3 regions of the Shewanella sp. 1311 genome follow, and region 1 is predicted to be linked to each of the others. Evidence: predicted binding sites of a transcription regulator. Region 1 holds the regulator's gene; each other region holds the start of a gene.
The links. The regulator ArgR, encoded in region 1, controls arginine synthesis, uptake and breakdown. The targets are predictions, from matches to a motif close to ANTGAATANNTATTCANT.

Region 1 (4,253 bases):
GAGTCGGTTATTTGTCAGGCTTTACCTTGTTCACTTAAAAATCAGCAATCAAGTTAAACTGATGAATAACCAAGATGTTACTGCACTCATTTGAATTTAACCTAACAAAAAGCCAAATGAGGCGCGGATTCAATTTAAAATCAGCGTTGATCTAAAATCAGCTGCGATCTAAAACCCTTTATTCTGCGTATAGGCTATAAGAAACCAAGCTTAAGTGCACAAGCCAAGAGCTTAGACCAAGTATTGTGATCAAGTCATCAGAGGTGGACCCGATGGAACTGCGGATTTTTTATGATGGTAACTGCCCATTATGTAGCGCCGAAATGCGTCAACTGAAAGCGCGCGATCCCAACAACTTGATTGCGCTTGAGGATTTAAATGCATCCGACTTTAGCGAGCGTTTCAGCCATATCGATAGAGACTACGCCAATACTATTCTTCACGGTGAAACCGCAACGGGCGAAGTGTTACTCGGGTTAGATGTCACGTGTAAAGCGTGGGCACTGACAGGGACGCGCGCTTGGATCCAACTGTTACGCCTGCCCGTGATTAAAACTGTCGCCGATTGGACTTACCTGCGCTTTGCTAAACACAGATACCGCATCTCCTATTTACTGACGGGCAAAGCCCGCTGCGACGATAACTGCCAAATTCCCACCAAACGCCGCTGAATGAGCTTTAGAAAGTGTAAAACGCAGGCATAAAAAAACGGAGCTCAATGGCTCCGTTTTTTAATTCGTCATAATCTAAAAAGATTATCCGAAAGATTATTTAACGAAATCAACGCCTAGTTTGATATCGCCTTTCAGCGTATCTAACATAGAATCACGAGCGTTAGCTTCGAATGCACTCACTTCACCGTAAGGCAGTACTTTTTCAATACCGTTTTTGCCTAACAGCACAGGTTGTGCGAAGAACTCTGCGTGCTCGCTGCCGCCGTCAACATAGGCGCATTCAACGATGTTAGCTTCGCCTTGCAGACCACGAACCAAAGACAGACCGAAACGGCAAGCCGCTTGACCCATAGACAGAGTCGCGCTTCCGCCACCGGCTTTAGCTTCAACCACTTCTGTACCCGCGTTTTGGATGCGAGTAGTCAGACTTGCCACTTCTTCGTCAGTGAAAATCACGCCTTCTACTTGAGACAGTAATGGCAGAATGGTCACGCCGCTGTGGCCGCCGATCACATTGACTTTAACGTCAGCAACATTCAGGCCTTTTAATTCAGCGATGAAGGTTTCAGAGCGGATCACGTCTAATGTCGTGATACCGAACAGACGGTTCTTATCGTAAACACCCGCTTTTTTCATCACTTCTGCAGCGATAGCGACAGTAGTGTTGACTGGGTTAGTGATAATGCCAACCAAAGCCGTAGGGCAAGTTGCCGCTACTTTTTCGATCAGGTTGCGAACGATACCAGCATTGATATTGAACAGATCTGAACGATCCATACCAGGCTTACGCGCAACACCAGCAGAAATTAGAACAACGTCAGCACCCACTAGGGCAGGCGTTGGATCTTCACCAGCAAAACCTTTGATTTCAACAGCAGTAGGGATGTGGCTCAAGTCAACCGCAACACCCGGAGTAACCGGTGCGATATCATATAGAGACAAATGTGAACCCGCAGGCAGTTGAGTTTTTAACAGTAGGGCAAGAGCCTGGCCGATACCACCAGCAGCACCAAGTACAGCAACTTTCATAGTTATCTCCGTTATTTCTCGGATATGTGTGACATGGATCTAATTTACGTTGGCGTCACATTACTGGAATGTCACAACAATTTCAATTATCCCTTAGTCGTGGGACAAAAGAATTCCGGAATAACTTAGAAGCAATGTAGAACAATTACTCAAATTGGTATTTTTAAGCCCCCAGCAAACGCTTAACCACAGGGGATTAGTGAATTTTTATTCAACCAATCTGGTTATTTGTTGACAATTTTTCTAAAAATATTCAAAATGGGCCTGTTTTTTTGAATAACGAATAATAATATTATGCAAACGACCAAGAATCAGGATGACCTTGTTAGAATTTTTAAGTCGATTTTAAAAGAAGAGCGCTTTGGCTCTCAAAGTGAAATCGTCACCGCCTTGCAAGCTGAAGGCTTTGGTAATATTAACCAATCAAAAGTATCACGCATGCTCAGCAAGTTCGGCGCAGTGCGGACTCGCAACGCTAAGCAAGAGATGGTGTATTGCTTGCCGGCCGAATTAGGCGTACCCACCGCGGGTAGCCCGCTGAAGAATTTGGTACTCGACGTCGATCATAACCAAGCAATGATTGTCGTGCGAACTAGCCCAGGTGCCGCGCAGCTGATTGCCCGTTTATTGGATTCTATCGGTAAACCAGAAGGCATTTTGGGCACGATTGCCGGTGATGACACTATCTTTATTTGTCCATCGAGCATCCAAGATATCGCCGATACCTTAGAAACCATCAAATCTTTATTCAATTACGCAGAATAAAAAAACAGGTCAGCTTGCTGACCTGTTCTATTTCATCTGTACGCATTTCTGTCCAATCTTGCGCTGATTATTTGGCCATTGTCCCGATTACGTTACACATTTAAGCCAATCTCGCGCGCACCGATGTTTATACGCTAAGGTCAGTAAGCCACACTGATGCGCTGATTTGCGTGAGTGCCCTGTTCGGCCTCATCTAACATGGCTTTAGCGTAATCCGTAACAGAAATGCGGCTGCGACCATTAGCATCGGTAAAGAAGCTGTCGCCACCAAGGCGATATGGGCCTTCACTCTCGCCAGGATAAATCTCAGCGGCGGGGCTCACAAAGGTCCAATTAATTGCAGTTTGCGCCGCACGGAATACCTGCAAAGCTTCACCCTGAGCTAACGCCTCATCTTTATATGCAGCGGGGAAATCTGGGCTAGAAACCAGAGTCACACCCGGTGCCACTTCTAAGCTCCCTGCGCCACCAACCCACAATAAACGTGGCACCTTAGCGTTAGGCAGCACATCCAGTAAATGCTGAACCGTACTCGCCACTAGGTCATGATTTTGTTGTGCGCGGCCACCAACAGCGGCAATGACAACATCTACGCCAGCAAAGGTTTGCGCAACTAATGGCTGCTCTAAATCCACAGCATGCACAGCCACATCAGTAGCGGATAACTTGCTCGGATCACGCACTAGCGCTGTTACTTGGTGCCCACGGCTCAATGCTTCTTTTAAAATTGCACCACCAATCCAACCTGTTGCACCTAAAATTGCGATTTTCATTTCGTTAACTCTCTCTGATGATTTACATTGAAGCCAGTTTACTTGCAGTGGTTCCCGTGATAAACATCAATAAATGAGCATGATTGTTTCAGTTTGAGGTACTAATATGGATAAAATTGCCGCAATACGCAGTTTCGTCGAAGTGGCAAACTGTGGCAGCTTTACCAAAGCTGCCGAGCATTTAGACCTCAGCCGCCTGCAGGTGTCCCGCCATATTCAAGAAATTGAGCAGTGGTTGAGTTTACGCTTACTCCACCGTACCACCCGCAGCGTCAGCCTGACCTTACAAGGCGAAGAAGCGCTACAATTTTGCCAGCGGATATTAAGTGAAGTAGCCGCCATGGAAAGCCGCGCCCACAGCCATAACAGTGAACTGGTGGGCAGTATTCGTATCGCCACACCAATTGGCCTTGGACAGCACAGCCTGTTCGATGTTGTCGATCGCTTTATTAAAATTCACCCTAAGGTCAGTATTCAGCTGGTGATGTCGGACAGTTTTGCGCAATTGGTGGATGAGCGAGTCGATGTGGCATTGCGCTATACCGAGCAGCCGGATGATAATTTGATTGCGCGGCGTTTAATGACTATAGATGCCGTGATCTGCGCTGCGCCAAGCTACCTTGATAGCAACACACCACTTGTCGAGCCGATAGATCTGCTGGCTCACAACTGCCTGATACACTCGGCGCAACAAAATTGGCCTTTCCTGAAAGAGCTGCAAGCCGAGCATGTAAAAGTCACAGGTAATCTTAAAGCTAACGACATGGGCGTGCTGGTGAGTGCTGCGCTGCGGGGACATGGCATAGTGCGTTTGCCCTGCGACTTAGCAAATCAATACCTTGCTAGCGGTCAGCTCAAAGAAGTGTTGCCCGACTTTACGACGCCAGGCCAAACCCTGTGGGCTGTGTACTTGTCCCGCAGTTATCAGCAAAATCTGGTGCGCGCCTTTATCGATTACACCGCACAGCAATGGCAACTCGATATCAAAAAATGGCTCCCTGCGCATTAGCAT
Region 2 (4,253 bases), 1.2 Mb from region 1:
TGCGCGCCTCGGAAGACAATAAATCCGCGCGGGATAACTGCACTTTATAGAAGGGCACATCCACTGTGAGTTCAGCATCGGTTAACACTAACTCGGCGCTATTGGATTGATAAAAAACCCATGAAAATCCGCCCATCATCACCAGCAATATGCCTAAACTCGCCGACTTCGCTATCTTAGGCATATTTTTTAGCCATAACATCAGCAAGATACCCGCTAAACCGAGCAATAAGACGATAAAACTGAAGATAGAGGTCTGGGTGAAAGGGGCGAGTTCGAAAAATTGAGGACTCATTGGCAGCATCTCCCGTGCAGTGAAGCCTTAATCTGCCAACAAAGACATATTATGTCAACAAAAATGCCAGCGCTAATATGAGTACTAGGCTGGCATTGATTGGATTGATTTAAAACGGCTTAGAGATCGAGCGCGAGAATTTTGGAGCGGCGTTGATAGTTATACAACTGCTTTTTCTTCTGTGGCAGTGCTTCAACATCTTCAATCACAAAACCATGCTCGAGGAACCAGTGAATGCTCCGTGTTGTCAGCGCAAACAAGCGTGAATAACCGCGGTTTCTGGCCTGATTGATAATGTTCTTCAGCAGTAAGCTCCCTCTGTCGGCATCGCGATAATCGGGATGCACCACCAAACAGGCAAACTCGCCCGCATTGTCCTCTTCAAAAGGATAAAGCGCAGCGCAACCAATCACTAAACCATCACGTTCAATCAACATGAACTGTTCAATTTCAATCTCGAGCTGCTCACGGCTACGACGCACCAGAATGCCTTGCTCCTCCAATGGACGAATAAGGTTCAGTACACCGCCAATATCGGCGATCGACGCACAGCGTAAACGCTCGGCACTCTCAGTCACGATTTGCGTGCCTATCCCTTCGCGAGAAAACAGTTCCTGCAGCAAAGCGCCATCTTCGAGGTAGCTAACTAAGTGACAACGCGGCACACCATTGCGGCAAGCATCGATACTGGCTTTCAAGAAAGCCATAGTGCCAATGCAGGCAGAACCTTGCTCGGCCAGCTTGTTCATGATGTTTTGCGCATCGTTCGGCATCAACTCGGCAATGACATCGCCATTGCGATCGAGAATACCGTTCTGTGAGCTAAAACCGATCATCTTATCTGCTTTGAGTTTGATCGCCACCTGGGTCGCGATTTCCTCGGCGGTCAGATTAAAACTTTCACCCGTCACAGAAGCCGCTATCGGCCCCATCAATACGATGCAGTGATTATCTAACTGACGTTTTAAGCCTTGCACATCGATACGACGCACTTTGCCACTCAGGCAAAAATCCACACCATTGTCGACACCAAGAGGTTGAGCAATCACAAAGTTTCCGCTCACTAAGTTAATTTGAGCGCCTTGCATCGGCGTATTGCTTAAGCTCATGGATAAACGCGCTGTGATATCAAATTGCAGTGCACCCGCAACTTGCTTGATCACTTTGAGCGAGTCTTCATCCGTGATACGCACACCTTCGTGGTAGGCAGGTTCAATACCGTTGACGGCTAATGCAGCATCAATCTGCGGCCTAGCGCCATACACCAACACCACTTTAATCCCTAAACTGTGCAGCAGGGCGACATCATTTAAGATGGCGCGGAAGTGACTCTGAGCCAAAGCTTCACCACCCAGCATGACCACAAAAGTTTTACCTCTGTGAGCATTAACATAGGGGGCAGAGTGACGAAATCCATCAACCAGTTCAGTAGTACGCACGCGTTATTTACACCTCATTTTTGAGCTGGCAGCGTCACTATGACATGCCAGGAATGAATCGCTAACTTTCGCGTATGGTATTGCATTTTAATTCACATATAAAGAATTTATTCTCACTAAAGTGCAGTTTTAATGATTTAAAGTGCTTAGAACTGCACTATTTTACATTTTCAGCAAGTGTTCACACTTTTTTAGCTTCACAGGGGATGATTCAGCGGCTTAAGTTTGCGAGGCAATTATCTCAACTTGATGACTAACTACTAAAAAAAGCACAAAAAAAAGCCCCTTAAATAAGGGGCTTTTCTCGAAACACTAACCAAGGATTACTTGATTTTTGCTTCTTTGTAGATAACGTGCTGACGAATAACTGGATCAAATTTTTTGATTTCCATTTTTTCAGGCATGTTACGCTTGTTTTTTTCAGTTGTGTAGAAGTGACCAGTTTTAGCTGTAGAAACTAATTTGATCTTCTCACGATTACCTTTAGCTTTAGCCATGATCTATTATACCTTCTCGCCACGAGCACGAAGTTCAGCAACAACAACTTCGATACCTTTTTTGTCGATCAGACGAATACCTTTAGTAGATACACGTAACTGTACGAAACGCTTTTCTTCTTCTAACCAAAAACGGTGGTTTTGTAGGTTAGGTAAAAAACGACGACGGGTCGCGTTTTTTGCGTGCGAACGGTTGTTACCAACCATCGGCTTCTTGCCAGTAACTTGGCATACTCTTGACATGTCAATCTTCTCCAAAAACAATTTTAACGCTCGAGCATTAATGTGCCTCGTATGGCCGTCGCCCGAGGCACAAAGAGGGCGCATTTTATACACGATCACAGAGTGAAGATCAAGTGTTAGATTAATTAATCCAGCCTCGTTCTGCAAAAGAAACTATCTCTCGATCACCTACAACCATATGGTCCAACAAGGATACGTCTATGGTTGCTAACGCATTTTTTAATCGCTCAGTTATTCGTCGGTCAGCCTGACTGGGCTCGGCAATACCAGACGGATGATTATGACAAACTATAACTGCTGCGGCCTTTTTCTCCAGCACTAAGCTCACCACTTCACGTGGGTACACTGAGGCTGAGTCTATTGTACCGCGGAATAATTCGACAAATTGAATCACTCTATGCTGGCTATCCAGCAGTAAAACTGCGAACACTTCATAGGAGCGATCGGCCAATTGTCGCATTAAATAGTCCCGAGTTAAATCGGGATTTGTTAAAACTTGACCTCTTTGCAGATTTTCCTGCGCTACACGCCTCGCTAATTCGGCCGCAGCTTGAAGCTGGGCGTATTTTACAGGTCCTACGCCCGGAAGTCGACATACCTGATTTCGAGGAGCACAAAGCAGGTTTCTGAGGCCGCCAAACTCGTTAATAAGCGACCTTGCAAGGTCAACCGCGTTTAATCCCGCCAAACCGTTCCGCAGTAATACCGCCAATAACTCCGCATCCGACAGTTGCCCCGCCCCTTTTTCTAACAGTTTATCTCTCGGACCTTCCCCCTCAGGCCAATCTTTAATGCCCATGCGACCTCCCTGTCATCTCACATATTTTCACTTTACTGAGTATGGACGAGATTTTTTGAACTGGGAGAGTCACTAAAATTCACCGCTTTGTGATATTGTTGGCGGCATTATTTCTATCTCGGATGATGTCTGTGAGTCTGACAAATAAAAACGTCCTGCTGGGCATTGGCGGCGGTATTGCGGCCTATAAAAGCGCTGATTTAGTCCGCCGCTTAAAAGAGCGTGGCTGTGATGTGCGTGTGGTGATGAGCCAGAGTGCGATGGAATTTATCACCCCTCTTACGCTGCAAGCGTTATCTGGGCATCCCGTTGCCTCAAGCCTGCTCGATCCTGCGGCAGAAGCAGCCATGGGCCACATAGAACTCGCTCGTTGGGCAGATCTCGTCATCATTGCCCCTGCAACTGCAAACCTATTGGCGCGGATTAATGCCGGTATGGCCGATGAGCTGATCACCACCACGTGTCTTGCCACAGAGGCGCCCATTGCACTGTGTCCAGCAATGAATCAGCAGATGTACCGTAATCTAGCGACGCAGGCGAATTTAACCAGTCTGGCATCCCGCGGCTTTACACTTTGGGGACCCGCCAGTGGCAGTCAAGCCTGTGGTGAAGTCGGCCCGGGTCGTATGTTAGAGCCATTAGACATAGCGGAACTGGCTACACAATTTTTTGCCACGCATGACGCCGTTGAATTTAAGCCGCTCGCAGGACAGTCGGTGCTGATCACCGCAGGACCAACCCGTGAGGCGATTGATCCCGTCAGATACATTTCGAATCACAGTTCTGGAAAAATGGGCTTTGCCTTAGCCAAAGCCGCAGCAGATATGGGCGCAACGGTCACCTTAGTCTCTGGCCCAGTGAATCTAAGCACCCCAGAAGGCGTGACCCGCATTGATGTTGAATCGGCGCAGAATATGCTCGATGCTGTGATGGATAGCGTTGATAAAAAAGATATTTTTATTGGTTGCGCCGCCGTTGCT
Region 3 (4,253 bases), 570 kb from region 1:
GCCAGAGTCTGAGTCTGAACATGAGACTGAGCTTAGGCAGAACATGAGACAGAGCTTAATCTAACGAGGAATCTGAGCGGGAACCATAATCTGGATTTAAGCCAACATCGACGTTAACTTAAGGAATGAGTTTAACCAGTACTATTTCGATCTTGGCTGGTTCGCTCTTGGTTGGAGTGTAACTGACTCAAAAGCAGCACAGTGGTCCAGCACAATAGACTGCCCAGCCCTATCCATTCCAGTAGGGCTGGCCACCACAAACTAGGACGCGGTAGCTGCAATACCATCTCCTGATAAAACGGCCTATCCCCTTCGGTCAAACCTAAATCCAATTGCGGCGCATACAGAAACGTCATCATGCTGTACAGCACAATGAGAGCTAATAACCCAGTCCAGCGACCAAAATGAGACTTGCCGAAAAAAACTAAGGCTAAGTAGAAAATCGCACTTAAGCTTCCCAGATAGAAAAACCATTTCAGCCCTAAAACGTGCAAGTGATACACGTTCACTGGAAATAATCCCACGCTCGCTAAGGCCAGAAAAGTGCATGCCAGACTGATAAAGAAGGGGTATCCCCAGAAAGATGTCACTTGCTGTAACGAAGACAAGCAATAGAAGACGAGACTTAAACTGCCAAAAAACAATCCCCCGTTGAGGATCACAGCAAAAGACGAATGGCCATAAGTCCCCAATTCGCTTAGGGTATGATTTAAAAAATTAAAGCGATGGGATTCGGCGTCGTCAAATCCTAAAACAGTCATCACAATACCGATTAAAAGCCCAAAGATCCCCAGAAAACCAAACTTAATGGCCAGTGTCGAGCCGCCTTTAATCTTAACCTTCTCTACTTTTGCAGTCATGAATACTTGAGTTGGATAGGAATGATACTAACTTACATGGAAATGAGAAGATTTAAAGCGGCGGGTATCCGCTTTATGAATAATATTTTTACTTTCATCGTTATTAGCGACTTTTTAGTCAGCCTCCAAAACATCAAGATGCTGAGGAAGATCACTATTATCTCTAAGCAGATTTAACTGCCTGTCGCATAAAAATGTACCGAGCAGCAAAATACACTGAACATAAGCGTGGCATTCTTAAACAGTGCTTACCCACGCTATATAGAAAGTGTTATCACGACAGTCCACTTAAATCGCACAAAAAACCAACCAAGAGGGCTGTAAGGCTAAAGTTGCTGATGTTTTTTCGTGCAAAAACAACATCTCAATCGTTTTAACTACATCATCATACAAGCGATTAACCCCTCAGAAACAATAACCCATAACACCATGTTTGTAATAATTTTTTATGTGAAACCATCCAGAAGTATCGACCTAATATCACCGACAACTTAAGTAAAATAACTATGCTGTTTTGCTGCTTATATCAAACTAACTAGCGAATCGTTTTACATAGACAAGCTAAGCGAGTAATCTTCCCCATTCTCGTTTTTGAGTTGAATTTAAATGCACCTTAATCGGCGTCAACAGCGCGTTATGTGCGGCTATTAATTCAAATTTACCATGTACGACTCGTACTTTAAGGTGTACAAAATTGACTACTGAAAATAAAAATCGAAACATTAAGACGATACTCACCTTTATCGTCCCTTCGCTGATCGGTCTGTTGTTATTTATGACCCCTATCAGCTACAACGATGCGATCACGATTCCAATCGCGATTATCTCTAAAGCTCTGCAAGGCGCATTGAGCGGCGTGTTAACCCTCATAGTGACGATGATTATCGTGACTACGGCGCTGGCCTCTTCGCTTTCAAAAGCATTTAAGCCTAAGTTTGTGACCCAGAATCACTTCCTTAATGCCTTATTAAATGTCAGTCCTTTATGGTTGATCACGCGGATCATAGGTGCGGTGTTTGTCGTGCTGACCTATTTAGGCTTAGGCCCAGAGACTATTAACTCCTCAAGTACAGGTGCATTAGTCTTAAACGACTTACTGCCTGTACTGTTCTCGGTGTTTATCTTTGCGGGTATGTTGTTGCCGCTGCTGCTGAACTTCGGTCTACTCGAACTGTTTGGCACACTGCTAACCAAAATCATGCGCCCCGTGTTCAATCTACCGGGTCGCAGTGCAATTGATTGTATGGCCTCATGGTTAGGTGATGGCAGTGTGGGTATTTTACTGACCAGCAAACAATACGAAGCACGTTTTTATACCCAAAGAGAAGCGGCCGTTATCGGCACCACGTTTTCGGCAGTATCGATTACCTTCAGCCTAGTGGTGATCTCACAGGTTAAGTTAGAGCACATGTTTGTGCCCTTCTATTTGACTGTGTGTCTCGCTGGTTTTGCCGCGGCTGTGATTGTGCCTAAGTTGCCACCGCTATCGTGGAAGAAAGACAACTACATAGACGATACTCCACGCATGCCAGATGATGAGCTGATCCCCGCGGGTCACAACGCTTTCTCTTGGGGTTTTGATAAAGCCTTAGAAAAAGCCGCCAGTGCCGGTGGCATCAAAGCCGTTTTGAATGAAGGCGTTAAAAACGTTGTCGATATGGTGTTTGGCATTATCCCTGTGGTAATGGCCATTGGTACGCTGGCGCTGATTATTGCCGAGCACACGCCTATCTTTAACTATCTAGGTATGCCATTTATTCCATTACTCGAATTACTGCATATCCCAGAAGCCACCGAAGCCTCTAAAACGATTGTGGTGGGTTTTGCGGATATGTTTATTCCGTCAATTCTGGCCAGCTCAATTGAATCGGATATGACTCGCTTTGTGATTGCGGCCTTGTCTGTGACTCAGTTGATCTACATGAGCGAAGTGGGCGCATTACTTATCGGCAGTAAAATCCCGGTGAACTTTGTTGAGCTCTTCGTGGTATTTATTCTACGTACCTTAGTGACACTGCCTGTTATCGCGGGTGTAGCGCATTTATTGTTCTAAAAGCTAACGGCACAATAGCTCAGCTAAAAGGGGAGTCAGGTTAACTGACTCCCCTTTTTTGTAGTAACTCATACACGAACTGACAGTTTTGATTATATCGTATGACTTAATCGTACAACCTCCACTCGTAACCACACAACTCACGTTTGGACAAAAGCGAGCTGCGTTTTGCGTGGAATCGTCTTCATTTCGGATAAATAAACATAATCCTCAGCGCTGATCCTGAGCAGTGATGAGCTTAAGGGTGTAACGCTTCGCTTGAGGCTTTACCTTTACACCATTTGCCGCTGTTGTGCTGTTTTTTAAACTCGCACATGCTATCCCATCGACCACTTATGCCACTGTATTGGCGACGAAATTCTTTGGCTGACGTGAGCCACGCCTCGGGCGCAATGCCTAATTCATTGAGCAGTTTGGGCCGCTGATTATCAATAAAGCCTTTTTTATCATGGCGCATAACGCGTCCCGTCCAATCAATCAGTTCGAGATAATCGGCAAAATGAAACGGAATGCCCGCTTGCTCATTCAGGTGTGCTGCACCATCGAATTGGGCAAGAGAGTTGTGGGGAATGTGAGCTTGATTGGTTGAGGAATCTGTTTGTAAGGTTGAGATGGTTAATGGGCGATTGGGTGAATCTAGCGAGTTAATTCGCTCCTGAATCGATGTAAAATCAGAGGATTGCAAAGAGTCGGCGATACCCGCTCGAATAGGATTTAAATCGACATACATCATACACGCCAGCAGAGCTTGCTCATCTAACAAGGCTTGCGACTTAAAGCGGCCTTCCCAAAAAGCGCCTTTACATTCATCTTCACGATTGGCCTTACGGGCAATTTCTTCATTTAAACAGCGCATAAACCAAGAGATACTGCTCAGTCGCTCATGCCACTCGGCGAGTAACGCATCAAGTAACATCACTTCACCGTCGATTAAAGCATCACCATTCATATACTTAGTGGCGACAGCATGGCCTTTAGTGATTTGACACCAGCGATTAATAATATCTTTTTGCGTTAGCGATTTGGCCTTGTCGACATCAATTTTAAGTACTAAATGATAGTGATTACTCATCACCGCATAGGCGTAAATATCAATGCAGAAAATCGCAGATAATACCTTTATTTTATCAACAATCCAGCCGCGTCGATGCTCGTAACTGCGACCCGTGAGTTTATCCTCACCGCACAAAAAAGCCCTTCGAACACAGCGATTTATCACATGATAGAAGGGCGTCGCATTAGCATCAATTAGCTGTCTTCTGGCCGAAGTCATTGCAAACTCCACACAGACAAAATCAAGGTAATGTAAAGCCTAGTTGAAGGTGCTAAAAAACACAAAA

Region 2: argA (amino-acid N-acetyltransferase) is a predicted target of ArgR. The motif match lies at 1,814-1,831, and genes of this name have one in related genera.
Region 3: AC5YB3_RS05720 (YjiH family protein) is a predicted target of ArgR. The motif match lies at 1,456-1,473, and genes of this name have one in related genera.

The regions. Positions count from the first base shown of each region.
Region 1 covers NZ_CM181686.1:1,837,329-1,841,581, forward strand. The annotation lists gene AC5YB3_RS08330 (thiol-disulfide oxidoreductase DCC family protein) at 273-671, shown strand; gene mdh (malate dehydrogenase) at 768-1,703, opposite strand; gene argR (transcriptional regulator ArgR) at 1,998-2,468, shown strand; gene AC5YB3_RS08345 (NAD(P)-dependent oxidoreductase) at 2,609-3,241, opposite strand; gene AC5YB3_RS08350 (LysR family transcriptional regulator) at 3,348-4,250, shown strand.
Region 2 covers NZ_CM181686.1:3,080,520-3,084,772, reverse strand. The annotation lists gene AC5YB3_RS13925 (PH domain-containing protein) at 1-295, opposite strand, end outside; gene argA (amino-acid N-acetyltransferase) at 415-1,734, opposite strand; gene rpmG (50S ribosomal protein L33) at 2,058-2,231, opposite strand; gene rpmB (50S ribosomal protein L28) at 2,238-2,474, opposite strand; gene radC (RadC family protein) at 2,596-3,273, opposite strand; gene coaBC (bifunctional phosphopantothenoylcysteine decarboxylase/phosphopantothenate--cysteine ligase CoaBC) at 3,396-4,253, shown strand, end outside.
Region 3 covers NZ_CM181686.1:1,265,251-1,269,503, forward strand. The annotation lists gene AC5YB3_RS05715 (DUF998 domain-containing protein) at 132-860, opposite strand; gene AC5YB3_RS05720 (YjiH family protein) at 1,555-2,913, shown strand; gene AC5YB3_RS05725 (transposase) at 3,152-4,186, opposite strand.